3 regions of the Paraburkholderia sp. IW21 genome follow, and region 1 is predicted to be linked to each of the others. Evidence: predicted binding sites of a transcription regulator. Region 1 holds the regulator's gene; each other region holds the start of a gene.
The links. Region 1 encodes HrcA, which represses chaperone genes, less so after heat shock. Its sites were predicted from a motif close to TTAGCACTCNNNNNNNNNGAGTGCTAA; they were not measured.
Positions count from the first base shown of each region.

Region 2: a site for HrcA is predicted at 6,433-6,459, ahead of rpoH (RNA polymerase sigma factor RpoH). Genes of this name have one in related genera too.
Region 3: a site for HrcA is predicted at 7,688-7,714, ahead of groES (co-chaperone GroES). Genes of this name have one in related genera too.

Region 1 covers NZ_JBGGWA010000004.1:242,346-252,468, reverse strand. Annotated here, with positions in the region: gene recN (DNA repair protein RecN) at 1-1,257, opposite strand, end outside; gene ACAX43_RS11595 (NAD kinase) at 1,345-2,247, opposite strand; gene hrcA (heat-inducible transcriptional repressor HrcA) at 2,602-3,621, shown strand; gene hemH (ferrochelatase) at 3,798-4,868, shown strand; gene ACAX43_RS11580 (RNA-binding S4 domain-containing protein) at 4,877-5,284, shown strand; gene ACAX43_RS11575 (hypothetical protein) at 5,256-5,417, opposite strand; gene grpE (nucleotide exchange factor GrpE) at 5,797-6,381, shown strand; gene ACAX43_RS11565 (thioredoxin) at 6,439-6,876, shown strand; gene dnaK (molecular chaperone DnaK) at 7,030-8,985, shown strand; gene dnaJ (molecular chaperone DnaJ) at 9,253-10,123, shown strand, end outside.
Region 2 covers NZ_JBGGWA010000004.1:478,058-488,180, reverse strand. Annotated here, with positions in the region: gene nagE (N-acetylglucosamine-specific PTS transporter subunit IIBC) at 1-228, shown strand, start outside; gene ACAX43_RS12710 (DUF1996 domain-containing protein) at 480-1,802, shown strand; gene cydX (cytochrome bd-I oxidase subunit CydX) at 1,923-2,039, opposite strand; gene cydB (cytochrome d ubiquinol oxidase subunit II) at 2,068-3,204, opposite strand; gene ACAX43_RS12695 (cytochrome ubiquinol oxidase subunit I) at 3,239-4,834, opposite strand; gene cydP (cytochrome oxidase putative small subunit CydP) at 4,824-5,084, opposite strand; gene rpoH (RNA polymerase sigma factor RpoH) at 5,435-6,370, opposite strand; gene ACAX43_RS12680 (acyloxyacyl hydrolase) at 6,731-7,294, shown strand; gene ACAX43_RS12675 (nuclear transport factor 2 family protein) at 7,338-7,721, shown strand; partial or broken gene ACAX43_RS12670 (hypothetical protein) at 7,761-7,988, shown strand; partial or broken gene ACAX43_RS12665 (2-isopropylmalate synthase) at 7,973-8,956, opposite strand; gene ybiB (DNA-binding protein YbiB) at 9,369-10,123, opposite strand, start outside.
Region 3 covers NZ_JBGGWA010000004.1:126,562-136,684, reverse strand. Annotated here, with positions in the region: gene ACAX43_RS11085 (acyltransferase family protein) at 1-3, shown strand, start outside; gene ACAX43_RS11080 (glycosyltransferase) at 119-1,309, opposite strand; gene ACAX43_RS11075 (oligosaccharide flippase family protein) at 1,657-2,910, shown strand; gene ACAX43_RS11070 (glycosyltransferase) at 2,910-3,983, shown strand; gene ACAX43_RS11065 (hypothetical protein) at 4,025-4,849, opposite strand; gene ACAX43_RS11060 (hypothetical protein) at 5,125-5,718, opposite strand; partial or broken gene ACAX43_RS11055 (FCD domain-containing protein) at 6,064-6,381, opposite strand; gene ACAX43_RS11050 (transposase) at 6,390-7,106, opposite strand; gene groES (co-chaperone GroES) at 7,787-8,077, shown strand; gene groL (chaperonin GroEL) at 8,130-9,770, shown strand; gene ACAX43_RS11035 (hydroxymethylpyrimidine/phosphomethylpyrimidine kinase) at 9,971-10,123, opposite strand, start outside.

The DNA of each region.
Region 1 (10,123 bases):
GGCGACGCGGAATTCGACCTGCTCGAGCCCATGCGCGCCGCCTTCCGGCAACGGCACGAGTGCCACTTCGAAGCTGCCGCCTTTCATCGACAGTTCCTGCATGCCGGTGGTGACAGCCACGCCCAGAGCCTTACCGGCCTTGGCGCGCGCCTTCGACAATTTTTTCGCTTCGGTAAGGAAGGCTTCTTTAGCCTTGGCTTCGGCCGCGTGCAGGCTGTCGAGGTCGGCTGCTGCGTCGAGCGCCGCAAGTTGCGCGCGGCGCGTTTCGTGTTCTTCAGGCAGCGTTTCCGGCCGCAAGCGGAATTTGCGCGCGGCCGAGTGCAGCGCGTCGAGACGCTTTTCGACCTGGGCCAGCCGGTCCGGATCGAGGTCGAGCTTCTGCGCATAGTGGCTGAGTGAATAAGCCGCTTCCTGCAACTGGATCTCGGCCGGTTCCAGTGCTGCCAGCACGTCGTTCAAGGCAGGATCGATCTCTGCCAGGTCACGCACCTTCGATACGATCGAGGCCAGCTGCGTGATCATCGCCTCGTCCGATTCGGACAGCGCGCCGAGCGCCCCTTGCACGCCGTCGATCAGATTGGCCGAATGCGACAGCCGCCGGTGCTCGGCGTTGACTTCTTCCCACTCGCCGGGTTGCGGTGCGAGCTTATCCAGTTCGGTGAGCTGCCAGGCAAGGCGCTCGCGTTCGAGTTGCAGCTCACGGTCGCGCGTCTGCGCGTGCTCGACGGCCTGGACTTTCTCGCGCCACGTGCGCCAGGCCCGGGTCACGGTTGCGGCGGTGTCGGTCAGGCCGGCATGGGTGTCGAACAGTTCGCGTTGTGCGTCCGGGCGCATCAGTAGCTGGTGCGCATGCTGCCCGTGAATATCCACCAGCATCTCGCCGACTTCGCGCAACTGCGCGAGCGTCGCCGCGGTGCCGTTGATGAAGGCCCGCGAGCGGCCGTTCGCATCCACCACGCGCCGCAGCATCACGGTGCTTCCGTGATGGCCGTCGTCGGTGGTCGTGCCGAGCGCCTGCTCGTCGAGCCAGTGCTCGACTTGCGCGTGCGCCTCGAACTCGGCCGTGATGTCCGCGCGGCTCTCGCCGGTGCGCACCACGCTCGCATCGGTGCGGGCGCCGAGCGCGAGGGCCAGCGCGTCGATCAGGATCGACTTGCCGGCCCCTGTTTCGCCGGAGAAAACGGAAAAGCCGCTGTCGAATTCGAGATCGAGCGCGGCGACGATGACGAAGTCGCGTATCGAGAGGTGGCGAAGCATGGAGGTCGTCTGATGAGCGTGATGTTCAGGGTTCGGCAGCGGCGGCGTTCGCGTTCCAGTGTTCCGGCGGTCCGGGGTTCCGGTCGCTCAAGGCCTGGTGTCTTCTTCGTGCGACGGGTATTCGTTCCAGTGCAGCTTTTTGCGCAGCGTTGCGAAGTGGCTGTAGCCGACCGGATGCAGCATCGGTACCGTATGACGCGAGCGGCGCACTTCGATCGTGTCGCCCAGTTCCAGCGAGGTGAACGACTGCATGTCGAAATTGACGTTCACTTCGCGGCCCGAGACGATCTGGATGCTCACCTTCGAGTCGTCCGGCAGCACGATCGGGCGGTTCGACAGCGCATGCGGCGCGATCGGCACCAGCACGATGCCTTGCAATTGCGGATGCAGGATCGGCCCTTGCGACGACAGCGCGTACGCGGTCGAGCCGGTAGGCGTGGCGACGATCAGGCCGTCCGAGCGCTGGTTGTACATGAAGCGCCCGTCCACGGACACATGCAGTTCCGCCATCCCCGAGAAACCGCTACGGTTGACCACGACGTCGTTGAAGGCCAGCGCGTGATAGATCGGATTGCCGCCGCGCATGATGCGCGCTTCGAGCAACGTGCGCTCTTCGCGCTCGAAGTTGCCGGCGAGCATTTGCGGCACGATCTCGCGCATGTCGGAGATCGGAATGTCGGTAATGAAGCCGAGCCGCCCGTGGTTGATACCGATCAGCGGCGTGCGGTAGGGCGCAAGCTGGCGGCCAATGCCGAGCATCGTACCGTCGCCGCCTAGCACCACGGCGACGTCGGCGCGCGCACCGATCTCGGCGGGACGCAGCGCCGGGTAGTCGGTGACGCCGATTTCGGCGGCGGTGTCGGCTTCGAACACGACGTCGAAGCCGCGCTTCGCGATGCACGAGGCGAGCGCGGTCAGCGGCTCGCCGATGCCCGGCGTATTGTTGCGCCCGACGAGCGCGACGGTCTTGAACTGGCTGGTCACTTGCATGCCGGCATTACACCATAGGTAGGGCCTGAAAAGAACCGTGGACAGACACGGTAGCGGGCCGGCGCACGCGGGCTGCCAGCGCATTGCGCGATTATCGTTAGAATGGTGAAGCCTTGATGACATGTGCGCCGGTTGTCGTGCGGCGGCGCGGCGCCAGCGGACTTGCCAGAAGAGTGGGCGGCGAGGCGCAGGGCTCGGAGCTGGACAAAGTGCCGGCAAACACGCTGGACAGCGCGGCAGGCGAAGCACCGCACCGAATTCCAGGCACCGCGTTGCCGAGAGGCAGCGCGATCGTGAGTGATTAGCGCCATTAGCGCTCGCTGTAGTCGTGTCATTGAGCTAAAATTTTCCGTCATGCTAGATCCTCGCGCACAAACCCTCCTCAAAACGCTGATCGAGCGCTACATCGCCGAAGGTCAGCCGGTCGGCTCGCGCACGTTGTCACGCTATTCCGGCCTCGAACTGAGCCCGGCAACGATCCGCAACGTGATGTCCGATCTCGAGGATCTGGGACTCGTGATCAGTCCGCATACTTCCGCGGGCCGCATTCCGACGCCGCGCGGCTACCGGCTGTTCGTCGATACCATGCTGACGGTGGAATCCGCCGCGGACGAAGAGGCGGTGACGCGTACCGTCAAGACTACGCTGCAGGCGGGCGAACCGCAGAAAATCGTCGCCGCGGCGGCCAGCGTGCTGTCCAACCTGTCGCAGTTCGCGGGCGTGGTGCTGACACCGCGGCGCAGTCACGTGTTCAAGCAGATCGAATTCATGCGCCTGTCTGACAAGCGCATCCTGCTGATCATCGTGACACCCGAAGGCGACGTGCAGAACCGCATCATGGCGACCCAACGCGACTTTTCGCCGTCGCAGCTGGTGGAGGCCTCCAATTACATCAACGCGCACTTCGCGGGTCTCTCGTTCGACGACGTGCGCCGCCGCTTGCGCGAAGAAATCGACGAACTGCGCGGCGACATGACCACGCTGATGCACGCGGCGGTCACGGCCAGCACGGATGAATCCGACACTGGCGAGACCGTGCTGATCTCCGGCGAGCGCAATCTCCTTGAAGTCGCCGACCTTTCGTCGGACATGGCGCGCTTGCGCAAGCTGTTCGATGTGTTCGATCAAAAGACCAGTCTCCTTCAGTTGCTCGACGTATCGAGTCACGCGGCGGGCGTGCAGATTTTCATTGGCGGCGAGTCGAATCTCGTGCCGATCGAGGAAATGAGCGTCGTGACCGCGCCGTACGAGGTAAACGGCAAGATCGTCGGCACGCTCGGCGTGATCGGGCCGACCCGCATGGCCTACAACCGCGTGATTCCGATTGTGGATATCACCGCGCGGCTGCTTTCCCTGACCCTCAGCCAGCAGTAACCCCAGCGGTCACGGCTTGCTGCGGGTCCTGATGCTGCAAATGATGCGCGACGGCGCGCGGCTTGCCAATTGGCCGAATGGCCAGGGGTCCATGGCGGACCCCGCCATGGACCGCGCCGCTATAATGAATTCCACCTGAACCGACTCTCCGCCTAAAGCGGTTACTCCTGCTGCCTATGCGCTTTGACCTCGAGCGGCCTTCACAGAACGCCACGTCACACCGTGTCGCCGTGTTGCTGATCAATCTCGGCACGCCGGACGCGCCGACGCCGCGTGCGGTCCGCCGCTATCTCGCGCAGTTTCTGTCCGACCCTCGCGTGGTCGAAATTCCGGCGCTGGTCTGGCAGGTGATCCTGCGGCTGGTGATTTTGCCGTTTCGGGGCCGCGCCTCAGCGAAGAAGTACGCAGCGGTCTGGATGCCCGAGGGCTCGCCGCTGCGCGTCAATACAGAGAAGCAGGTGGAGGGCTTGCGCCATCTGCTGCAATTGAACGACTACACGGTGCTGGTCGACTACGCGATGCGCTATGGCACGCCCGGCATTCCGGCCATGCTGAACCAGCTTAAGCTGGCGGGCGCCGAGCGTGTGCTGCTGATGCCCATGTATCCGCAATATTCGTCTTCGACCACGGCCACAGCCTTCGACGATGCCTTTTCCGCCCTCAAGCGCATGCGCAACCAGCCGGAAATCCGCACGGTGCGTGAGTACGCCGATCACCCGGCATACATCGCCGCGCTCGCCGCCCAGGTGCATCAGTACTGGCATCAACACGGTCGGCCCGACTTCGCGGCGGGCGACAAGCTGGTGCTCAGTTTTCACGGCGTGCCCAAGCGCACGCTGGATCTCGGCGATCCGTACCACGCGCAATGCCAGCAGACCGGTGCATTGCTGACGCAGGCGCTAGGGTTGACGCAGGTGGAATGCCGCATCACTTTCCAGTCGCGCTTCGGCAAGGCCGAATGGCTGCAGCCGTACACCGCGCCCACGCTGAAGGAATTGGGCTCGGCAGGCGTGCGGCGTGCTGACGTGTTCTGTCCAGGCTTTACCGCCGATTGCCTTGAAACGATCGAAGAAATCGGCATGGAAGTGCGCGACGAGTTCCTGCATGCAGGCGGCAAGGAGTTTCATCGGATTCCTTGCGTGAACGCCTCGCAGCCATGGATTGCCGCGCTTGGCGAAATCGTCGCGCAGAATCTGCAAGGCTGGCCCGTGCAAGCGGTGCCGGTGCCGCACGCGACCGGGGCTTGAGCAGGCTCATGAACTACAGAATTTCAACCGAACCGGGCGCGAAGCTACGCATCGACAAATGGCTTTGGGCGGCGCGCTTCTTCAAGACGCGCTCACTCGCGGCGGATGCGGTCGACAAAGGCCATGTGCGCATCGGCGGCGCTAGTGTCAAGCCGGCCAAAGAGGTGCGGGTTGGCGACCTGGTTGAGATCGAGATCGAGCGGATTGTGTGGCAGGTGGAGGTGCTGGGCGTGTGCGATGTGCGTGGCCCGGCCAGTGTGGCGCAGACGCTTTATGCGGAAACCGAAGAGAGCAAGGTGAAGCGGCAGGTCGAGCAGGAGCGGCGCAAGACCTATCGCGAACCGGCCGCCGCTTTGCACGGCAGGCCGACCAAGCGTGACCGGCGCACTATCGACAAACTTTCAGGTGGGGATTGAACAGCTGTTCCATCGTGGCGTGCACACCGCCGTACTCGGTGGTGTGGTCGTTGACGGCCCCGGACAGGCAGATGGTCGTGGTGCCCGCGATCAGTACCAATGCGACCACCGATATTGCAAAGGTCAGTTTCACGGTGGCCCCCTTGGGAAGATGCTGCAGGACGGAAACGGGCTAATCGGGTGGAATTGCACAATGTCGGAAAGGCTTACGTCAGATTAGGGTTAACGTGTCTTTTCCGATGCTTTAGTGGAGCATAGGCCACTTGTTGATCGCACTCAATCTCAATCTGATTGCGACTCGATAATGGTTGTAACCGCGCATTTCTGCCGCACATCCGAGGTGCGAAAAGTTCCGCAGAGGCGCTTGAATTGGGTCTTTCCGGCCCCATCTGCCGTCTCGATACGCGGTAACGCACGAAGTTATCTGTCGCAATTTTGCAACGCACAAATCGCGCTTGCTTTGCATACCGCCGCCACCGTTGGCTTTTACCTTTTTAACGACTTTCAGCGACATGGAAAACACGCAAGAGAACCCGACGAGCCAGAATCCCACGCCCGCGGACGACACCGCGCACCAGGCCGCCGAGGCCACAGCACCCCAGCAGGACGTGGCCGCAAACGCCGCCACCGACTCGCCGGTAGCCGGCGCGGAAGCCGCATTGGCCGAAGCCGAGGCGAAGATCGCCGAGCTGCAGGAAAGCTTCCTGCGGGCGAAGGCAGAGACTGAAAACGTACGCCGCCGCGCCCAGGAAGATGTCGCCAAGGCTCACAAGTTCGCGATCGAAAGCTTCGCCGAGCATCTGCTGCCTGTGATCGATAGCCTCGAAGCAGCGGTTACCCACTCGTCCGACGATCTGCAGAAAGTTCGTGAAGGCGTCGAACTCACGCTGCGCCAGCTCACGGGTGCGCTGGAGAAGGGCCGCGTCGTCGCCCTGAATCCGGTCGGCGAGAAGTTCGACCCGCATCGTCACCAGGCTATTTCGATGGTGCCGGCCGAGCAGGAGCCGAACACCGTCGTCGCCGTGCTGCAAAAAGGCTTCGTGATCGCCGACCGGGTGCTGCGTCCGGCCCTTGTGACCGTCGCGGCGCCTAAGTAAGCCTCGCAGGCCGCGTTACAAGCCGATTATCAGCCGTTCCGCTTGACCGGCGCCATCATGGCCAACATTCACGTCGACGCCACCGCGTTCGCCGTTTTCGACATGCAGGCGCTTAGCGCCGAGTCGTTCGACGCCGCGCTTGCCGAAGCCGGGGATGATCTGGCCGTGGTGTTTTTCTGGGGTCTCGACTGCTTCAACTGCGAGATTGCCAAGAAGGCGATGCTGGCGCAGCCGGACGCAATTCGCGCGCTCGGCCTCCGCTGGTTTCACAGCAACGTATGCGAGCATCGCGAACTAGGCCGGCGCTTCATGCTTCACGGCGTGCCCACCTGGTTCTTCTTTTACCGCGGCAAGCGGCTCGGCCGGGCAACCGGCTGGCACGGCCTTGGGCAGTTCGAGGCGGCAGTCGCGGCTGCCCGGGAAAAAATCCGGCCGGCCAATGCAGGCGGCAGTGCGCCATCTGACGAAAAAAGCGGCAAAAGTTCGGCTGATTGAAAAAAATTAAAGACCGCATCGTAAAAGAGGTCTTGAAAACGATGCGGATGCACTTATGTTGAGTGCAGGTATGAATTGAGAGCGGGTCGCCTTACCGCCAGATGGGCAAATCAGGCGATTCCCGCAGCGATCAAAGTCAGGAGATTAGTGAAAATGGGCAAAATCATCGGCATCGACCTCGGCACGACCAACTCGTGCGTGGCGATCATGGAAGGCAACTCGGTCAAAGTGATCGAGAACTCGGAAGGTGCGCGCACCACGCCGTCGATCATCGCTTACATGGAAGACGGCGAGATTCTCGTCGGCGCGCCGGCTAAGCGTCAGTCGGTCACGAATCCGCGTAACACGCTGTACGCCGTCAAGCGCCTGATCGGCCGCCGCTTCGAAGAAAAAGAAGTGCAGAAAGACATTGGTCTGATGCCGTACAAGATCATGAAGGCCGACAACGGCGACGCATGGGTCCAGGTGCGCGACGACAAGCTGGCACCGCCGCAAATCTCGGCGGAAGTGCTGCGCAAGATGAAGAAAACCGCTGAAGACTACCTCGGCGAGCCGGTCACGGAAGCTGTGATCACGGTTCCGGCGTACTTCAACGACAGCCAGCGTCAGGCTACCAAAGACGCAGGCCGCATCGCCGGTCTGGAAGTGAAGCGGATCATCAACGAACCGACCGCAGCCGCGTTGGCATTCGGTCTGGACAAGGCCGAAAAGGGCGACCGCAAGATCGCGGTGTATGACCTGGGCGGCGGTACGTTCGACGTGTCGATCATCGAAATCGCTGACGTTGACGGTGAAATGCAGTTCGAAGTGCTGTCCACGAACGGCGACACGTTCCTCGGCGGTGAAGACTTCGACCAACGCATCATCGATTACATCATCGGCGAGTTCAAGAAGGAACAAGGCGTCGACCTGTCGAAAGACGTGCTCGCGCTGCAGCGCCTGAAGGAATCGGCTGAAAAGGCGAAGATCGAGTTGTCGTCGAGCCAGCAGACTGAAATCAACCTGCCGTACATCACGGCCGACGCGTCGGGTCCGAAGCACTTGAACCTGAAAATCACGCGCGCCAAGCTGGAAGCGCTGGTTGAAGAGCTGATCGAACGCACGATCGAGCCGTGCCGCATCGCGATCAAGGACGCAGGCGTGAAGGTCGGCGAAATTGACGACGTGATCCTCGTCGGCGGTATGACGCGTATGCCGAAGGTGCAGGACAAGGTCAAGGAATTCTTCGGCAAGGAACCGCGCCGTGACGTGAACCCGGACGAAGCCGTGGCCGTTGGCGCCGCGATTCAAGGTCAGGTTCTGTCGGGCGACCGCAAAGACGTTCTGCTGCTCGACGTGACCCCGCTGTCGCTCGGCATCGAAACGCTCGGCGGCGTGATGACGAAGATGATCAACAAGAACACCACGATCCCGACCAAGCACGCACAGGTCTACTCGACGGCTGACGACAATCAGGGCGCCGTGACGATCAAGGTGTTCCAGGGCGAACGCGAAATGGCAGCGGGCAACAAGCTGCTGGGCGAATTCAACCTCGAAGGCATTCCGCCGGCACCGCGCGGCACGCCGCAGATCGAAGTGAGCTTCGACATCGACGCGAACGGTATTCTCCACGTCGGCGCGAAAGACAAGGCGACCGGCAAGGAAAACCGCATCACGATCAAGGCGAACTCGGGTCTGTCCGAGGCCGAAATCGAAAAGATGGTGAAGGACGCCGAAGCGAACGCGGAAGAAGATCACAAGCTGCGTGAGTTGGCCGATGCCCGTAACCAGGGCGACGCGCTGGTCCACAGCACGAAGAAGGCGCTGACCGAATACGGCGACAAGCTGGACGCCGCTGAGAAGGAAGCGATCGAAACCGCGCTGAAGGACCTCGAGGAAACGCTGAAGAGCGGTTCGAGCGACAAGGCTGCGATCGAAGCCAAGATCGAAGTGGTGGCGACCGCCTCGCAGAAGATGGGCGAGAAGATGTACGCCGACATGCAGGCGGCACAAGGTGCCGAAGCAGCGGCAGCGGGTGCGGCAGGTGCGGGCGCATCGGCAGGTGGCGCGAGCCACCAGCAGCAGGACGACGTGGTCGACGCCGAGTTCAAGGAAGTGAAGAAAGACTAAAGCCAGGTCGCATTTTGACCGTAGAGCCGCACACAGCGATGTGTGCGGCCCGGCTGCACAACGGTTTGCGCCCGTCCGGGTGCATGAACCTGCAAGCGGTTATCGCGCCTGGTGAGCCTTTTGGGGCTCTCCGGGCACATTTGTTTTATGGAGGGCGTGGTTTCGAGTCGCGTAAATGCGGCGGGAAACAGCGGCCGGACGAGTCGCAAGACTCCAGCATTCAAGAGGAGCCACCGCGCCCCATTACGCGAGTGGCGTTGAACCGATATGGCGAAACGGGATTACTACGAGTGCCTGGGCGTCGCAAAGAACGCGAGCGACGAGGAAATCAAGAAGGCTTATCGCAAACTTGCGATGAAACACCACCCTGACCGCAACCCGGGCAACAAGGATGCGGAAGGGCATTTCAAAGAGGTGAAGGAAGCCTATGAAATGCTCTCGGACTCGCAAAAGCGTGCCGCGTACGATCAGTACGGCCACGCCGGCGTCGATCCGAACATGGGCGGAGCCGGTGCGCAAGGTTTCGGCGGTTTTGCCGATGCGTTCGGCGATATTTTCGGCGACATCTTCGGCCAGGCGGCCGGGGGCGCCGCACGCGGCGGCGGCGGCCGCGCAGGCCCGCAGGTGTATCGCGGCGCCGATCTGCGCTACAGCATGGAAATCACGCTGGAACAGGCCGCACACGGCTACGACACGCAAATTCGCGTGCCGAGCTGGGTGTCGTGCGAAATCTGTCATGGTTCGGGCGCGAAGCCCGGTACCAAACCGGAAACCTGCCCGACCTGTAGCGGTTCGGGTCAGGTGCGGATGTCGCAGGGTTTCTTCAGCATCCAGCAGACTTGCCCGAAATGTCACGGCACCGGCACCTATATCCCTGATCCGTGCGGCCACTGCCACGGCGCGGGCAAGGTGAAGGAAACCAAGACGCTGGAAGTGAAAATTCCGGCAGGTATCGACGACGGCATGCGCATCCGCTCGGCCGGTAACGGCGAACCGGGCATCAACGGTGGTCCGTCGGGCGACTTGTACGTCGAGATTCACATCAAGCAACACTCGGTGTTCGAACGCGACGGCGACGACCTGCATTGCCAGATGCCGATTCCGTTCACCACGGCGGCGCTCGGCGGTGAAATCGAAG
Region 2 (10,123 bases), 240 kb from region 1:
GCGGGTAACGTGGTATCGCTGGATGCCGTGGCGGCAACGCGTCTGCGTATCGTGGTTCGCGATCCGTCGGCGGTGGATCGCCAGCGTCTCGCTACGCTCGATACGGCGTGGGTCTCGGCCGATACGTTCCACATCGTGGTTGGCGACGCAGCTCAGCGCTACGCCGCACAACTGGCGACGCGCCTGTCGCCGGCTACGGGCGCAGGTGCGGCGCCGCAGCCCGCGTAATTGCATCGAGGCTTCGAGCGGCGCTGACTTTGGTCTTCCGCGCGGTTCGCGAGCCACGATATTCGAAAGCCTCCGGAATTCCGGAGGCTTTTTTTGCGCGGTAGACGCATGGCGATGCGACGCAGTAGCGCGGCGATGCATGTTATGCGTAACGATGGTCCGCATTGAAAACAATTGGGTAAGCTAATTAATGAGAGACGAGCGCCTTGTCATACCGGCAAGGCGTTTTCGTTCGCGCCCAGGAGTTGCTCATGTCAATGCGATCGGCAATCTGCCTCATGTTCTTCCTGCCAGCCGGTGCCGCCTACGCCGGTGGTCAGTTCAATGTTCAATGCGCATATTCGCATACGCTGCCGGACGACGCGATCGTCTATCCAGGGCAGCCAGGCAGGGCCATGGTGCACGACTTTTTCGGCAACCCAGGCGCCGATGCATACAGCACGTATTACTCCCTGAATAACAACAAAGTGACGACATGCAATGTCGCGGCGGATCTTTCATCGTACTGGGTGCCGCAGTTAAAACGGGCGTCGGGGATTGTGGTGCCCAGCTATCAGAAGACCTACTACAAGAACGATCAACCCGTGGTTCCGTTGCACACGATTCCCGCCGGGCTGGAAATGCTGGCGGGCGACCACCACTCGTCTGTGCCTAAGCCGCAGATCAACTATCTGTGCCGCGGTGGCGCCTACACGCAAATCGCGCCGACCAGCTGCCCTGTCGTAACGGACAGCGGCGGCACGTACGCGCAGCTCAATATCTCGGTCCATTTTCCGGATTGTTGGGACGGCCGGACCCTGGTGCCGAACATGGCCAGCCACATCATGAATATGGCGTACCGGCAGTCCGACGGGAAATGTCCGGCTGCTTATCCCGTCAAGATTCCCGAGCTGCAACTCAACGTTGCGTACGATCTCGGGCAGGATCCTGATCTCTCCACCGCGCAATTGTCGATGGACCCGATCCTCGTAAACGGCACGTGGGTACCGCAATGGGGAAGCCTGTATACCGCGCACGGCGATTTCATCAACGCCTGGAAGACAGATTCGCTGCAGTACGCCGTCGACAATTGCTCCAACCAGAATATCGCGTGCAGCAACAGCATCCCGACGTATTACTCGAAGGCCAGCGCCGATGCGTGGATGGACAGCGGCGGCGTCGTGCATGCGAGCGATAGCACGATGACCTCGGATGCGGGAAGCATCGTGTTGATTAAATTTCCGACGCCCACGAATCTGAAGGATTATCCGTACACCAACTCGTATCTGCAGACGCTTGCGCAGAATGTCACGGATACCGATGCAGTCATGCTGGATATCTACGCGGCGTCCACCAACTGGGACGATACCGCCAACCTGCCAACGGCTGCCGCCTGTAACACGAGCCGGCGAATCGGCGGCATCTACCTGGACAATGCGTTGCAACCGCGTATCAACGACATCACAGGCTACGTTGCATCTCAAGTGACTGCGGGCGCGCCGCAAATCGGCGTATGCATTCGCAACGCGACTGGCCGGACCGTTCAGATTTCTTCGCGCGACGGTACACGAACACCGGCGCTGTTTATGAAGTAAAACCTGGCGGCATGGGAGCAGGCAAACGCTGCATCCCGCCGAGGAGCGCACAACAAAATACGGCACCTTGAATCAAGGTGCCGCATGACGTTTACCGGCACGCGGCCGGTAGAGGATGCATCAATGCGTCTTATGCTTTCCCGCTTCCAAAGGCCGGCGCGATTCCAGCCACATCACGTTGATGATGCCGAACGCCAACGCCACGCCAATGCCGAGAATCCAACTGAAATACCACATCGCAAACTCCTGTTAATCGTATTCCTGATCAATACATCGAATGGCGATTCTCTTCGAGCGCCGCGGCGGTCACCTTGCCTCGCATCACGCGGTACACCCAGCTCGTGTAGATCAGAATGATCGGCAGGAAGATGACCACGGCGACCAGCATGATCTGGAGCGTCATACGGCTCGAGGTCGAATCCCACACGGTTAGGCTGCTGCGCCCGTCAAGCGAGGAGGGCATGATGAACGGGAACATCGAGAAGCCCGCCGTCAGGATCACGCCGATGATCATCAGCGAGGTCGACAGGAAGGCGCTCTTTTCGAAACGCGAGCGCGCCAGCAACAACGCGAGTACGCCGCCGATCACACCCGCTACCGGCGCGGCCACCATCCACGGATAGTTCGCGTAGTTGGTGAGCCACAGGCCAGGTGCGCCAATCACGTTCTTCAGCAACGGATTGGCAACCGTATCGAGGGGAGCGGCGTCGACGATCTGATAGCCGCCGATCATCGTCGCGATCAGTGCGCCGGCGATCAGGAACAGCACGACACCGGCGAGCGAAGCAATCCGCAACGCCAGCGAGGCGCGCTCGGCAATGACGCCGTCCGTTTTCATCTTCACGAACGCCGCGCCGTGCGCGGCCAGCATCGACACGCTAACGAGCCCGCACAGCACCGCAAACGGGTTGAGCAGCGCGAAGAAGCCGCCGTGATAGGTGACGCGCAAATCGGTGTCGAACGAGAACGGCACGCCTTGCAGCAGGTTGCCGAACGCCACGCCGAACACGAGCGCCGGCACGAAGCCGCCGACGAACAACGCCCAGTCCCACGCGCTGCGCCAGCGAGGGTCTTCACGCTTGCTGCGGTAGTCGAAACCGACGGGCCGGAAAAACAGCGAGAACAGCACCAGCAGCATCGCGAAATAGAAGCCGGAGAACGAAGCCGCATACACCAGCGGCCATGCGGCGAACATCGCGCCGCCCGCGGTGATGAGCCATACCTGGTTGCCTTCCCACGTCGCGCCGACCGTATTCACGACGATGCGCCGCTCGGCGTCGGTCTTGCCGATGAACGGCAGCAGAATCGCCGCGCCCATGTCGAAGCCGTCGGTGAGCGCGAAGCCGATCAGCAGTACGCCGATCAACACCCACCAGATCAGTTTGAGGGTTGCGTAATCCATGATGATTTTTCCCTTGAAACAGCGTGGCGGCGAATCATGCGGCCGTGTTGGTCGGCAGCGGCTGGTTCAGCGGCTGTTGTTGTTCGTGGTGATAGCGCCCGGTATGGAGCGACGAAGGCCCGAGTCGCGCGTACTTGAACATCAGCATGATTTCGATGATGAACAACGCCGTGTAGAACACGACGAAGCCGGCAATGCTCAGGTACAAATCACTCGGCGTCAGACTCGAGGCGGACAATGCGGTCGGCAGAATGCCGGCGATGGTCCACGGTTGACGGCCCACTTCAGCAACGATCCAGCCGAATTCCGCGGCGAGCCACGGCAACGGAATCGCCCACACGGCCCAGCGCAGAAACCAGCGGCGCTTTTCCAGCAGCAGGGAACGTTGCGCGCAGAACCAGAACGCCAGGACGAAAGTCGCGAGGAACAGGATGCCGAGACCGACCATCAGGCGGAACGAGAAAAACACGGGCGCCACCGGCGGAATCGTTTTCTTGGCGGCCTGCACGATCTGATCTGGCGTGGCATCGGTGACGTTCGCGGTGAACTGCTTGAGCATCAGGCCGTAGCCGAGGTCTTTCTTATGGGCGTCGAAGGCGGCTTTGGCTTCGTCCGAAGCATCCCCTTGCTTGAGCTTTTGCAGCGCGGCGTAGGCGAGCATGCCGTTCTTGATGCGCACTTCGTTCTGCGCCATCAGGTCTTTCAGTCCGACCACCGGCTCGTCGATCGAGCGCGTGGCGATGAGACCGAGCGCATACGGAATGCGGATCGCGTAGTCGGTGCGTTCTTCCTTCTGATTCGGAATGCCAATGATCGTGAACGGTGCGGGTGCCGGCGCCGTCTCCCATTCGGATTCGATGGCAGCCAGCTTCACCTGTTGAACTTCACCAGTACGGTAGCCTGATTCGTCGCCGAGCACGATCACGCACAACGTTGAGGCGAGGCCGAAGCCCGCGGCGATCGCGAACGAGCGCAGGGCGAATTCGGTGTCGCGGCGCTTCAACAGATACCACGACGACACACCAAGCACGAACATCGAAGCGGTCACGTAGCCGGCCGATACGGTGTGCACGAACTTCACTTGCGCGACCGGATTGAACAGCACCGAGAAGATGCTGTCGAGTTCCATGCGCATGGTCTGGTAGTTGAAGGTGGCGCCGACCGGATTGTTCATCCAGCCGTTGGCCACCAGAATCCACAGCGCCGACAGATTCGAGCCGAGCGCGACGAGGAACGTGACGATCACGTGCTGTACTTTCGAGAGCCGCGTCCAGCCGAAGAAGAACAGCCCGACGAAGGTCGACTCGAGGAAGAACGCCATCAAACCTTCAACGGCCAGCGGCACGCCGAAAATGTCGCCGACATAGTGCGAGTAGTACGACCAGTTAGTGCCGAACTGAAATTCCAGCGTGAGACCGGTGGTGACGCCCATCGCAAAGTTGATGCCGAACAGCTTGCCCCAGAACTGCGTCATGTCCTTGTAGATCTGCTTGCCAGTCATCACATAGACGGACTCCATGATGACCAGCAACCAGGACAGGCCGAGCGTGAGCGGCACGAACAGAAAATGATAAAGCGCCGTGATGGCGAACTGGAGGCGCGACAGTTCTACGACTTCGCTAACGGGCATGGTGATCACCTTGGGACGGATGCGAGGCAGGCACGGACAGCAGCGCCTGCGCGACTTGCTCAGGCGGCAGCGACATATGCTCCGCCTGCGGATGATTGAAGAATGTGTATTTGAGCGCCATCAGCAGTGCGAATTTGATGGCGAGGACAATGGCGATATCCCGCGCCAGCGTCGGACCACGTACCCAGCCGGCGAGCCGTTTGCGCAGGCTCGGGCGCGGGGTGGTATTGCGATTCAGGGCTAGGGTCATGATCGGTCGAAGGCGACTTCACACCGGTGAATCCGGCTGGATCCAGGCCGTTTGAGCGGTCTGGAGAGTGCATCCCGATTTTAGAAGCAGGGCCGTGCGTGCGTAAGTTCTGCGCTGCGGCATTGGGTCGCGAATCTCGCCCCGTAGGGACAGTATTGCTATGAGTTTTGTGGTAGGTCAAGAAACGCGTGCTTGGCGGGCATGTTCTTGAGTGCGTGCGTGCGCGAGCGTCTGCGACGGAGCGCATGCGCTGCCGGTCGCAAGAAAAAGCCCTGCCTTCTTGCGAGGGCAGGGCTCTGCGACTAAACGACGCGCGCCGGACGAACCGGCGTGACGAAGATATTTAAGCCTTACGCATATTCGGTCAGTGCGCCGCGCATTTTCTTCATTGCGCTCGCTTCGATCTGGCGAATACGTTCGGCTGACACGCCGAATTCGTCGGCCAGTTCGTGCAGCGTGGAGCCACCCGAGCCGTCGTCTTCCACCTTCAGCCAGCGTGCTTCGATGATGCGGCGGCTGCGGGCGTCCAGCGCCTCCAGCGCGCTCGCGATACCGTCGCTTTGCAGCTTGTCGCGCTGACGCGAAGCCAGCACGGCAGTCGGCTCGCTATGCGAGTCGGCGAGGTAGGCGATTGGCGCATACGACTCTTCGCCGTCTTCGACCTGGCCTTCCAGCGCGATATCGCCGCCGGACAAGCGCGTTTCCATCTCGGCCACTTCTTCGCGCTTCACGTTCAGCTCTTTGGCGAGACCTTCGATCTCGTCAGGCGTGAATGCGCCCAAGCCCTGCTTGTGGCTGCGCAGGTTGAAGAACAGCTTGCGCTGCGCTTTGGTGGTGGCGACTTTCACCATGCGCCAGTTGCGCAGAATGTATTCGTGGATTTCGGCCTTGATCCAGTGCATGGCGTACGACACGAGGCGCACGTTCTGCTCCGGGTCGAAGCGCTTCACGGCCTTCATGAGGCCGATATTGCCTTCCTGGATGAGGTCGGCGTGCGGCAGTCCATAACCCAGATAGTTGCGCGCGATCGACACGACCAGCCGCAAGTGCGACAGGACGAGGCGGCGCGCAGAGACGAGGTTGTCCTGCTCGCGAAATTCGGTGGCGAACTGGCGTTCTTCCCCCGGCGTCAGCATCGGAATCCGATTTACGGCCTGGATGTAGGCGTCGATATTGCCCAGTTGACCGGGCAGCAGCGAGGAATGCGAGAGCGCCAGTGCACCTGCCGAAGCGGCCTTAGCCGACGACGGGCTCAAAGTACTCGGAAGGGTCATTGCATGGCTCACGTAGGAAACTCCTTTGGAATCAGACAAAAGCGTATTCAGTTAAACGACTCCAGCGTTGGATGTTAGCACTCTGATTTGCCGAGTGCTAATACTTAGAGGCCGTAGGGGCATCCAAGTTCCGTATATTCCTATTGAAATTTGGATTCCGATAGCCATTTGACTCTTTTGCTGCGAGTCTGGTGGGCGCCGTAGGATTTAGCTGACAAAGCGCCTTCATTCTCATAAGTGACCGATATTCTTTGATTTTGAAGTGACAAATTTCGAGAATTTGGGTTTCTTCATACGATCCATCGCTTCGAATGTCTTTAGAATAAGTGGGACAGAGTTCGGTGATCAACCGTTCGGCTAGCTCGGTGCCCAATGAAGAACGAGAAAAACGCTTTGCGTAGACTGGCTCTAAAAGGCGCTTCTGCGGCTTTTATATTTGGGGCTTCGGGCTTGGCCGCGGCTGACCAGTTCGGTATGCAGGTCGCCGTCGGTACGGCAGATCACCACTTGAAAGAGCTCGACTTCGGTTTGGTCTGGGACCCAAATCTGACGTGGTGGCCAATCGGCGACTGGCATTTCTCGCTGATCGGCGAAGCGCACGCGGCCTGGTGGCACACCAACGAAGGAAATGTGCACGAGAACCTCGGCGAAATCGGTGTGACGCCGATCATCCGGTTCATCAAGGGCTCGGGGTCGATTCGCCCTTATATTGAAGCGGGCGCGGGCATCCGGCTGCTGTCGAGCCCCGCTATTTCTTCTGACTACACGCTTTCCACTGCGTTCCAGTTCGCCCCCATGGCGGGCGTGGGCGTGCAGTTCGGCAAACGTCAGCAGTATCAGGCGGGCTACCGTTTCCAGCATATTTCCAACGGCGGTATCAAAGAGCCGAATCCTGGTATAAATTTCAGCCAGCTATATTTGCAATATAACTTCTGACGACCGTGGCCACGTTCGGCTCACCGGTGCGAGGGGCTGAGTAATGGCGGCAAAGATGATCGAAGCGATTCGGGAACTCGAGCGAGAGCGCTTTCGTGCGATGGTCGAGGGCGACGGGCAATCGCTCGACACGCTGCTCGCGGACAACGTGAGCTATGTCCATACGAACGGCAAGCGAGAAACGAAACGGCAGTTCATCGATGGCATTACCGCAGGACGCCGCCGCTACCGGCAGATCGAAGTGCAGTCGCAAGAAGTGCTGCCGGTGGGGCGGGAGACCTGTGTCGTCACCGGCCGCGCACTGATCGAAATGGAAGCGAATAATGGTGCGCTGCTGTTTCCGATCGCGTACACGGCGATTCATACGCAGGAAGATGGGCAGTGGCGCCTGATCGCCTGGCAGGCGACGCGTTGCGCGATCGAGTGAGCCTTTTGAACTCACGCCGTTTCGCTAGTTGCGCGTTGTGTGGTGAGCGCGCGGACGGCAGGAGCAGGCGAGTTGCGCCGCTCGTGCCGAATTTGCCGCCTGCCCAGGTTTGGCTGCGCGGGTTTTAGTGCAGTCGCGCTACCAGGTGCGCCGCTCGCCAGGCTGCGAGGGTCGGTGCCGAGCCGCTTCAAGTCGTCTCACGCAGCCACGCGCTGCGGATCCTCATCGCTCCAGACCGGCCGCTCGGCCGCGTCGCCCGCATACGGATGCCGCGGATGCACCGGTATCTGGTTGCAGCGCTCGACCATGCGCCGCACCGCGTCGATATCGGAGAAATCGAGGCCCGGGTCGACGCCTTGGGTGAAAAGGTTCATCGCGACTGTGACGAGGTCGACGTTGCCGGTGCGCTCGCCGTTGCCGAACAGACATCCTTCGACACGGTCCGCACCCGCGAGCAGTGCCAATTCCGTCGCGGCCACTGCGGTGCCGCGATCGTTATGCGGATGCACCGACAGTACGATACTGTCGCGATAGCTGAGATTGCGGTCCATCCATTCGATCTGGTCGGCGAACACGTTGGGCGTTGCGGCCTCTACGCTCGCGGGCAGGTTGACGATCATCTTGTGATCGCGCGTGGGCCGCCAGGTTTGCGCAACGGCATCGCATACTTCGCGGGCGAATGGGAGCTCGGTCGTATTGAAGGTTTCGGGCGAGTACTGGAATGTCCAGCGCGTATCGGGCCGTGCCTGCGCGTGTGCCTTGATGATGCGGGTGCCTTCCACGGCCAATGCCTTGATTTCGTCCTTCGACTGGTTGAAGACGATCTTGCGAAACGACGGGCAGATCGCGTTGTACAGATGCACGATTGCCCGCGGCGCGCCTTCGAGCGCTTCGAACGTGCGTGCGATCAGTTCCGCGCGCGATGGCACGAACACCTCGATGGCCACGTCGTCGGGAATGCGCTTTTCTTCGATCAGCATGCGGACGAAATCGAAGTCGGTTTGCGAGGCCGACGGGAAGCCGACTTCGATTTCCTTGAAGCCGATTGCCACCAGCATCTCGAAGAATTCGAGCTTTTGCGCGGCATTCATCGGCTCGATCAACGCCTGGTTGCCGTCGCGCAGATCGGTGCTCATCCAGATCGGCGCCTGGTTGATCGTGCGGCTCGGCCATTTGCGGCCGGTGAGACGTACAGCGGGGAAGGGGCGGTATTTTTCAGCGGGATTGGGCAACATGATGAGCCTCGTTCGTTGTGTCGCATGCGAAAGGGCGTGGCCTCGAGCGGCTGGCGGGCTGCCACGGGTATCCTCGCGCTTCGTCCGAACGGTAAACGGACGAATGCAAACGACTACAGGTTGTGAAGAACTACGATCGGGGTGAGACGGAAACTGCGAGAAACTGCTTGAGGCCCGCGCTTTGGGCAACTCGAGCTGCCAATGCGCGGCGCTACGCCGGACTTACGCTAGGCGTAGCGATAGGGGCCGCGCTAGGCGGCCGGAGGTAATTCGGAGGGTGTTCGGAAGGTAACGCATAGGTCTAATGTATGACGGCGTAGTGCGGCGTGTCAACCCGCGGCCGTCACGTTCAGCGCGCGGACTTGCGCCGCAAGCGCCGCATGTGCTCACGCCCAGGTTCACGCAGCGCCAGTCACACCGGTGTTTTCGCGACGTCCACGATCAGTTCCACTTGCCGTTCGATTGCGCTCGGCACGGGTGCTTCGCCCCGCAGCACGGCGCCGATCCACGCGCCTGTCGTCGCAGCATCGCGTGCTTCTGGCAATTCGACCTCGGGCGCGTCGGGCGACGAGCGCTCGTGCGGCACCCGTGTTTCGCAGATGCCGTCGTGCAACCAGTCGACCTGTACCTGACGCCGCGTGTCGGCCACCGCTTCGCCTTCGGTGCCGCGCGCCAGCAGCGCTCCGCCAGCCGCCGCATCCGGATGCGTGTTGAACAACTGCGTGAGACTGTCCCGATACGGCGGATGCGTGTAGTTCACGAGCCGCAGCCCAGCAGGAGCGAACGGCTGCAGGATCTTCACCAGCGTATGAGTCGAATTGCGCACGCCCATCCGCCGGCGCAGCGAGAGAAGACGCGCGAGCTTCGGCGCAAGGACGTCGATTGGTGCGAACGCAAGACGCCGCTCGGCGAGACCGTCTTCGATATCGGCGTGCGATTGGGCATGCGGGATCTGCAGGTGCGTGAAGATTTCAGCGCTCGTCACCCGGCCCGGATCTTCGGTGACGCCGTGCACCAGCACCGGCACACCTTCGCGCGCCAGCAGCAGCGCGAGCAGCGGCACGAGGTTCGGCTGTTTGCGCGCGCCGTTGTACGTGGGTATCGACACGGGCCGCAACGCCGCGTGCGGCAAATGGATCGGTTCGAACGACGCATGCGCGCCGGCCA
Region 3 (10,123 bases), 120 kb from region 1:
TGAGTAACCGTGCGGCCGGCGGCCCTGCGCCAGCCGCCGCTGCCGGCCAGGGCACAGCGCCTGGAGACTCTCTGGGTTTCTGCCGAGTTGATGGCGTATCGAAAGGCGTATTGGCGGATCAGGCCATTTGCTGAAGCAGGGTCTGCTTGAATTGTCCGAGCGTATGCCGTGACAGCAGATCCTCGCGCGCCGACGGCACGGCTTGAGGCGCATGCGGCCACGAGGTCATGGTCTCGGTGATCGCGCGGCCGATCGATGCGGAACTCAGGTCGCTCAGGATCGGCCCCAGTTCGCAACGCCGGCTGAACCAGCCGATGAGACCGTCTTCCGTTGCAATCACGGGTTTTCCGAACCGGTACGCCTGCACCAGCACGCCGCTCATTCCGTAGTGCCCTTTGTAGCCCAGCCAAACCGCATCGCAGGCGGAAAACAGGTCGCGCTCGACGTCGTTCGCAATGAATGAGTCGAGTATCAGCGGCGCGGGGTTCAGGCTGCGCACATGGTTGCGCATGAAATGGCGGGTGCCCGCATCCTGCTCGCCGGCGACGATCAGCGTGGGCGCATGCTCCAGACGCGTCAACGCGTGGACCAGTTCGTAGATCCCTTTGCGTTCGGTGATCGCGCCGTATACCAGCAGATAGCGCTGGGTGGGGTCGAGGCCGAGCCGCTCGCGGGCCAGAACGGGGTTTTCCGCCCGCTCGTCGGGAAACGGGTCCGCCACATAGGCGACAGCCGCGCCGGTCTTCGCGGCGTTGCGCGCCGACCATTCCGGCAGGGTCGGGTCGATCGTCAGCAGCGTGCGCAGCCCGGTCGTCCTGATCGCACGTTTGAAGAGCTGCGCCTTGACCGCGTTGACGATCGGACGATCGGGCGATTTGATGCCGACCTTGTGATGATGGAAGGTCGAGCGCATCGTGATGCCGATCCACGGTGTCTTGCCGAACGGCGAGCCGAGAAACGGCAACCCGTACAAGAAGTAATCGGCATAGGGCACGACCACCAGCCTGATCGGCTGCGCGTGACCGACGATTCGATGCACGCGTTTGAAATAGCGGTGAAAGCGTGAGTACTGGTTGGGCTCGCCGAGCAGGCCGCGAGGCCGCTCCCGCGGATCGACGAACGCAATCTGCAGGTCGGCGCGGTTGGCGGCGACGATCTGCCTCGCAAGCCGGTGGTCTTCGTTGGCGGATTCGGTCGCGAGGATGCACGGATACCCGGCCTCCGTGCAGGCCTGCATGGTCCACTCCACATAACGCCAGCGATGGCCGGTGAGGTTGGGCTCCACAATCAGGACGTAGTCTTGTTCCATCGATTCAGTCGTCTTCCGTGGTCGAACGTGTCGTGCAAAAGGTGCCGTGGCGCCGGCTGCCCAAGGGCGCCAGGTGATCAACGTTAGCATCGCGGGCGGTCGCGAAGCCATCTATTTGATCTGTTCTGTGGGTAAACGTACTACCGCGCAATAGGTTCGGCTGAACTGGCCTAGCTGATGGCGGTTGTTGCCGAATCTCTCGCGGTAAGGTCGTGCATAGCATTCGATAAAACTTCGCCAGCTTGCTGGTGCGACCTAACAAATTATGCGCCGGCGGCGTTCGCAGCGATGCGTTGAATCGCTGCGTGTGCCGATTCAACGGCGTTCCGATTCGACGGAGATACAGCTTGCGGGCGATCAGGCTTCCGGCCCTCTCTATAGCGGCCAGTTTTGGCGCGAGTGCGGCGACATGGGTGCTGTTGCAGCAGTTCGCCGTGCGTGGACTAGTGGCAGTCAAATTTCTGGCGATTGGCCGCATGCTCGGGCCGGCGGCGATCGGCAGCGTGAGCGTGGCTTTGCTCGCGGTGGCGATTGCCGAGGCGCTGTCCGACACCGGTCTCGCCCAAGCGGTCATTCAAGGCGAACATCCACCGACGCGTTCCCAGCTTGGCGCGGTGTGGACGACGCTGACAGCGCGCGGCGTGCTCATCTCGCTGCTGCTGGTCGCGCTCGCGCCATTGCTGAGCAACCAGTTTCATCTGAACGGCTCGCTCGTGCTGATTCAGCTCGCCGCACTGCTGCCGCTGCTGCGCGGTCTCGCCTCGCCCACTTACTACCTCGTGCAGCGCGAACGGCGGTTCCAGCATATTGCGGGCGTCGAGGTGGCGGCCGCCTTTGTCGACTGTTCGTTCGGGCTGGCGCTCGCCTACTTCGGGGCGGGCGCGGCCTCGGTACTGATCGGTCTCGTGGTCGGCGAAAGCCTGAAAAGCGTCCTGACCTGGGCGACGATGAAACCGCGCCCGCCGATACGCGCCGTATGGTCGGGAATCGGTCACTACGTGGGCTTCAGCCGCTGGATCTGGGCGAGCAGTGTGATCAATCTGCTGCTCAACCAGTTCGACAAGGTCGTGGTGGGCAAGCTGCTCGGCCCGGCGCAACTGGGTGGATATCAGATGTCGTCGCGGCTCGCGCAGATGCTGCTCGCCGACGCCGCGATCGCCATGTCGCAATACCTCTTCCCCACCTTCGCGGCGCGTCATCGCAGAAGTCCGCAGGCGGCATCGCGGCTCATCAAGATTTATCTTCTCGTGATTGCGATTGGGCTGGCGGGGTTCGTCGAGGTGCTCCGCTTGATCGCCTTGCCGCTTTTCTCGTTGATTCTCGGCGCCGCGTGGCTGCCGGCGGTGCCGCTGTTCAGAATTCTGGTGATCAATATGGCGATCGGTGCGTTGATCGCCGTGCTGGTTGCTTATCTGCGCGCCGTGGGTGACGCGAAGGCGACCGTGCACGCCTCGCTGATTCAGGTCGTCGTATTGCTGATCAGCGCGCCCCCCGCGGTTCATTGGTGGGGCGTAACGGGCATTGCCTGGTCCATGACCCTGGGTCTCGGCTGCGCCGCGTCGTGGATGCTGTTCAGGACCCTGACTGCGAGGACGCCATGATGCGAGTGTTTCATCTGGTTCTGGCGCCGCGTTTGTCGGGTGCGGAGGTTCTCGCGAAAGATCTCGCCATCGATCAATGTGCCGAGGGCATGGTGGTGGGCGTGGCCTCGCTGATGCCCCCGCACGCCGAGTTCATGCCGTTGCAGGACGAACTGCGGCGGCACGGCGTGCAGTGTCTGTTTCCGTCGCGGCAGCGGCGGGTCGGCGGCAAACTGTGGAATCTGTTTCTCGCGGTGCGGCGTTTCCGTCCGGACGTGATTTTTGCGCACGCCACGATTCCGTCGTTTTATGCGCGCGCGCTGCCGCTGCGCGTGCCGGTCGTCTATGTCATGCATTCGGCCACCAACGACTTCGAGCGTCCGCTGTTCCGGCGCGTCGAGCACATTCTGTCGGGACGTGCCCGGGTGGTGATCAGCGTATCGCAGCAAGGCGTGACGGATTATGTGCAGTCCATTGGACAGCACCCTTCGATAACCGTGGTGCCCAACGGCGTCGATCTCGGGCGCTTCGCGTTCACTGCCGACGCCGGGCGCAGCGGCCAGGCGCCGCAGGTCGTGCAGATCGGCCGGTACGCGGCGGTGAAGAATCAGCTTCTGACGGTGCGCGCGTTCGCCGAAGTGCTCAAGCGGGTGCAAGACGCGCGTCTCGTGTTGTATGGCGTGGTCGAAGATCGGGATTACCACCGCCGTGTCGTCGACCTCGTGCGTGAGTTGGGGCTCGCGGACCGTGTCGTGGTGGCCGGGCCGCGCTCCGAAGTGGCGAGCGTGCTGTCGGAGTCGAGCGTGTTCGTCATGCCGTCGCGCTCCGAGGCGCATAGCGTGGCGTTTCTCGAAGCCTTGGCCTCCGGTATCCCGATCGTCGCGAGCAAGATTCCGTCGTTTGCATTCGCGAGCGGATTTCCCTGCGTGCAATTGGTCGATACGGACGACATGCAATGCTATGCGGATGCCGTGGTCGTGGCGCTCGGGCAGGCACGGGCGCAACGCTCGCTTGCCGGTTTGACGCTCAGGGATACGGCGGCACGCTATCGGGCAATCGCACATCAAGTCAGTCCGGCGGTGCCGGCTCGCTAGTTCGCGCCGGCCGTGAAGCTCGCACTGCGGGCCCGTCACGTTCAATGGTGGCTGATGGCGACACCGTGTGGGTCGGGCGCGGCCTCGGGCGTGGGTGCCGACGGCCACGCGCTCGTCAGTTCGGACTCCCGCATCGCGAACGTCACCAGCCGCTGTGCTTCCTGGCTGCTCGAATCGACCGCCAGCGCGTCCCCGGCGCTGTGCTGGACGCATGACCATTGGGCGATATAACCGCAACCTCGCGCCACGCTCAGCAGAGCGTCCCGCTGCTGTTCACGGCTGGCGACCGCTTTGCGCAGGCGCAGCGCGTCGGGGTTATCCGGTTGCGCCGCGATGGCCGCCGCGAGCCGCGTTTTCGTCGCCGACAGATTGTTCCGTTGCAGATTGGCGCGGGCGGCGCGGAGCTGCCTCGCGGCATTCACGCGAGGTTTGGCGGGCTGGTTGCTTGCCTGGCTGCTTATCGGGCCGCTTACCTGGCTGGCCGGGTTGTGCTTCGCGTCGGACGACGCTGTCGCCACCTGATGCGAAGCAGGGGGCGCCGCAGCGGGCGGCGGGATGGGCGGGGACCGCACGGGCGCCAGGCGTCGGGCGGTTAAGACAGGTGTCGGCCGGTTAGCGATGGCAACGGGCGGCGTGACGTTCTGGGTCTTCACTTTCCCGGACACGGCGATAGGGGTGCCGACGACCGAGTCGTTGCTGCGTATGAAGCCCAGGTACACGGCGGATGTCACCATCATCACCGACACCCCAAGCAACACCGGCCGGCGCAGTCGCTGCGAGACGGGTACGGCGACCGGCTGCTCGCGGATGGCATAGTACGGATCCGTTAAGGCTCGCGAGGACGGGCTCCAGATCTTCGGCGCCATGAGCCCGTTTGTACGCATCGGCTGAGAGTCGCTCAGTTGGACATTCAGGCGTGAAGTCGGCGCGGTACGTGTGCCAAGCGAACCGACCGGGCGCGCGTTGCACGCAGGACACGGCGTGAAGCGACCGGCTAGCGGCGCACCGCAGTGCCTGCATCGGAGGGAATCATGCGGTTCGGAAGTAATGTCGCTAAACATTGCCGTTTCGCAAACGGGCGTCGAATGCCGGCGCCACAATCAAAAAGAACAAGGCACCGCAACGAGGCTTGCAAGCGGGGTCACTGTGTGACGACGTAACCCCGTGCCTGCATGCACGCGCCATACGCGGCCCAGTACTGTGTCATTGGCGGTTCGGGTGCGGGCAGCGGCGGCAGCTTCACACTGGAGGCTGCTGCCGTCTGGGCCGCGCTGGCCGCGGCTGTTTCCGAAGCGCCGTGATCTGCCGCGATGGTTGCCGATGCCGGCGTGGCGGCCGTGGTTGCCGGCGTCGAACTCGCCGTCCTGGCGGGCGCGGCGGTCGTCGCCGTGGTCGTTGTTGTGCTCGTGCCGGGCGCGCTTGCGGCAGCGGCGGCTGAAGCCGCGGGCATGCTCGTGCCTGGCGGGGTCGCTGAAAAACTGCTGGTGGGCAACGGTGGCCGCGACGGAGCACCCGTCGACGACGTTTTGGTTGCGACAGGTTTGCGCGGCGGAAGCTGCGATTCGTGCGCGATATTGACCTTGGTCTGCTTGTTGGCCGCGGCGTAACAGAGCGCGGTGTCGACGCTGCGCTGATAAGCGCTTTGACTTCGGACTGGATAGGTGAGCGGCTGCCATGCGAAAGCAGCACTGCTAAACACCCATAGCGTCAATGCCGTATATGTTCTGATTCCCATCGCAGTCGCTCCCGCAGCGATGTTTAGCCGTTCGCCGGCATTCGCGCTTCGCGGTATGTTCTCGTGGCTGCTGATTTTGCCGATTAACGGCGGCTCACTGCCGCGAAGGCTGCTTTCTTCAGCGTAACACCGGGTACTGTCGACGGAAGGCATCGTATAGCGCGCGAAAACGCCATCCTGCAGTCGAATCAAGACACATCGGTGTTGGGAGGCGGCCAACGGTACGAAAGCGTAGGGAAAGCCCTGGCGCTTCTGGCGTCTCTCTCACCGCCGCCGAAACGCATCTGCGGGCGGTTCCATGGCAGCGAGCAGGTAATTCGTATTGGTAAAGCGCTTCATGGCCTCCTGCACCCCTTCTGCCGTGTAGCCAGTGACGTCATGCTCTTTCTTCGCGGCTTTCATCGACGTGATGATGCCTTTGCGCGTCGCAAGCGTTTCGGGCGTCATCCGATTGGCGAGTGCGCGGGCGACCGCTTCCTCCAGCATCGCACGAACCTCGTAAATCTCTTCGGCCTCGCGTCGCGACAGCGCGCGCACTGTGACACCGAGATTTTTCTCAGTCTTCAGCAAACCGGCTTGTTCCAATGCGCGGAATGCCTCGCGCAGTGGCCCGCGAGACACGTTCCAGCGCGTGGAGACTTCGACTACTTTTCTACCCGACGCTCTTTTGACTAGCCCACGTGTGCGAGGGCGCGTGTCGTGCGAACCCGGGGCGGCCGGTCGCGCAGCAGCAGGGGCATCAAACGTCGGTTGGCTGTCTGCGCCGCCCATTCGCAATACGCGGCGCTGCCGAGCACCCAGTCCTCGAGCGTCGACTGCGTCAGGTTATTGAGCTCGCGTTCGTCGAGGGGCTGTGCGCCCAGATCGCGGTAAGCCTGTTGGCGCTCGAACGGCGTATTGCCGAGCGCCCGGTAGAGTGGATGATCCTTGATGAAGCTATCGACACGCAGCCCGATGTGGTGCGTGTAGCTCGACCACGGGTAGTTCCCCGGCTCGACCACAAGGCGGTTGCGCACCGGCGCATGATCGATGAACTGGCTCGCGAGCAGGAAATACCGGTCGGGCTCAATCACGGTCGACCGGTACCCGCCACGCCACACCGTACCGCGGCGTCCATGGCGGCGGTTGAAGGTCTCGACATAGCGACGGCCGACCGCCTGCATCGCCATGGCCACGCTCGACGCGTATGAAGGCGTGACGAGGAACTGTACCGCGTCAGGCATGAGTACCCACGCGTGGACCGCAAGATCGGCGACGCGCGCCGCGTCTGCCAGGCAGGCGAGGAAGTACAGGTAGTCTCCTTCGTCCAGGAATGCGGGCCCTGTGAGCCCCTGCAAGATAACGTGCTGCGGTTGTTCTGGGACGTAGTGCCGTGCAAGCCGTGTCATGCTGAATTAACCGGAAATCCGATGTGAGAAAACGATCCGACAGGTATCGGGCGCGTGACGGTGCGTAACGTGCGTATAGGAGGAAATTCTATCGGTCATGTGCGTGCGTTTGCGTCGCGAACAGGCCATTTTTCTGGCCTCTTTTCGTTGATTTGCCGATCGCAACCAGCATCTGGACCGGTGCGTCGCATAACGGATCATAGACACGTCGTTGTACTGAAACCCGATAGCGGTTGGTGCGCGGCTTTTCGACTGATTTCTTCGGTTGCCACTGTGAGAGGCAGTCGAGTCACACCATGTTTTTTGAATTCCGCAAGCGTGACTGAGGGCGTGACGTGTTAAAGGTTTACCCTGGCGTGAAGGTCGATTGCCAACTTTTCGGGCGGATGCCGCCAAAAAAAGCGGCATATCGTTCTCTACGCGCGACAACGCGGAACAGAAATTTCCATTCTAAGTGATTGTTTTTATGTGAAAAATTCGCCTTGGGCGACGTCCGGATGTAGGTGGCGAGTTCAAACTGAGCGAATCTCGACACCGCAGTCTCCGAACGGTCTTGAATTTGTCACCACCCGTCCATATAATTAGCACTCGCTGCACGAGAGTGCTAACAACATCGCCGGTTGGCTTAGCCAGCCGGGTTTTCTCAGCGTTCTTCAGTCTCAATCAAGAGAGGAGTATGTATGAACCTTCGTCCTTTGCATGATCGCGTGATCGTCAAACGTCTGGATCAAGAAACCAAGACTGCGTCGGGCATCGTGATCCCCGAAGCCGCAGCAGAAAAGCCGGATCAAGGCGAAATTCTGGCAGTTGGCCCGGGCAAGCGTGACGACAAGGGTGCACAAATCGCGCTCGACGTGAAGGTGGGCGACCGCGTCCTGTTCGGCAAGTACGCAGGCCAGACCGTCAAGGTCGACGGCAACGAACTGCTGGTGATGCGCGAAGAAGACATCATGGCCGTGGTGCAGAAGTAAGCGCACGTCGCTACTTCCCCGGTTATATCCCAAGAATTCAAGGAGTTAGAAGATGGCAGCTAAAGACGTCGTATTCGGTGATTCCGCCCGTGCCAAGATGGTTGAAGGCGTGAACATCCTCGCGAACGCTGTGAAGGTCACGCTGGGCCCGAAGGGTCGCAACGTTGTCCTGGAACGCAGCTTCGGCGGCCCGACGGTCACGAAGGATGGTGTTTCGGTCGCGAAAGAGATCGAACTGAAAGACAAGCTCCAGAACATGGGCGCGCAAATGGTCAAGGAAGTCGCTTCCAAGACCAGCGACAACGCAGGCGACGGCACCACGACCGCAACGGTTCTGGCTCAGTCGATCGTCCGCGAAGGCATGAAGTACGTTGCATCGGGCATGAACCCGATGGACCTGAAGCGCGGTATCGACAAGGCTGTGACGGCCGCGATCGAACAACTGCGCAAGATCAGCAAGCCGTGCACGACGAACAAGGAAATCGCTCAGGTTGGCGCGATTTCGGCAAACAGCGATTCGTCGATCGGTGACCGCATCGCTGAAGCGATGGACAAGGTCGGCAAGGAAGGCGTCATCACGGTTGAAGACGGCAAGTCGCTGCAAGACGAGCTGGACGTGGTTGAAGGTATGCAATTCGACCGCGGCTACCTGTCGCCGTACTTCATCAACAACCCGGACAAGCAAGTTGCCGTGCTCGACAACCCGTTCGTGCTGCTGCACGACAAGAAGGTGTCGAACATCCGTGATCTGCTGCCGGTACTGGAACAGGTCGCCAAGGCTGGCCGTCCGCTGCTGATCATCGCAGAAGACGTCGAAGGCGAAGCACTGGCTACGCTGGTTGTGAACAACATCCGCGGCATCCTGAAGACGGTTGCTGTCAAGGCTCCGGGCTTCGGCGATCGTCGTAAGGCCATGCTGGAAGACATCGCGATCCTGACCGGCGGTCAAGTCATCGCTGAAGAAACCGGCCTGACGCTCGAAAAGGCAACGCTGGCCGAACTGGGTCAAGCGAAGCGTATCGAAGTGGGCAAGGAAAACACGACGATCATCGACGGCGCTGGCGAAGGTGCAACGATCGAAGCGCGTGTGAAGCAGGTTCGCACGCAAATCGAAGAAGCAACGTCGGACTACGACCGTGAAAAGCTGCAAGAACGCGTGGCCAAGCTGGCTGGCGGTGTTGCAGTGATCAAGGTCGGCGCTGCGACCGAAGTCGAAATGAAGGAAAAGAAGGCACGTGTCGAAGACGCACTGCACGCAACGCGCGCAGCTGTGGAAGAAGGCATCGTTGCTGGCGGCGGCGTCGCACTGATCCGTGCACGTACGGCAATCGCCGGCCTGAAGGGCGCTAACGCCGATCAGGACGCAGGCATCAAGATCGTGCTGCGCGCGATGGAAGAGCCGCTGCGTCAGATCGTCACGAACGGTGGCGAAGAAGCCAGCGTCGTGGTGGCAGCTGTTGCAGCCGGCACGGGCAACTACGGCTACAACGCAGCAACCGGCGAGTACGTCGACCTGGTTGACGCAGGTGTCGTGGATCCGACGAAGGTGACGCGCACGGCGCTGCAAAACGCAGCATCGGTTGCAGGTCTCCTGCTGACGACCGACGCAGCTGTTTGCGAACTGCCGAAGGAAGACGCTCCGATGGGCGGCGGTATGCCCGGCGGCATGGGCGGCATGGGCATGGACATGTAATTTCGGTTGGGCCTCTCTTGTTAGAGGCTCAGTTGGAAACACATGGGGAAGTGCGCCGCGAGGCGCGCTTCCCAAAAGAAAAAACCCGCAGAAATGCGGGTTTTTTTATGGGCGGTGTTTGGCTGAAGCTAAAACTAAAGCCGACCCGCTTGCTTGCTAGAGCGCCTGCCGCTCATGCGGCAGACGCCTCGCATCAAATCTCAATGCCGTGCTTCACCCGGCGCTGCGTCCTTGCCGGCCGCCGGCGGCGTTTCGTCGTCGCTGCTGCGCGCCCAGAAGAACCGGTCCGGCAAATACGCGCCCATTCCCGGCCGGAACGCATTGCGCATGGCCTGATACAGATACTCTTGCGC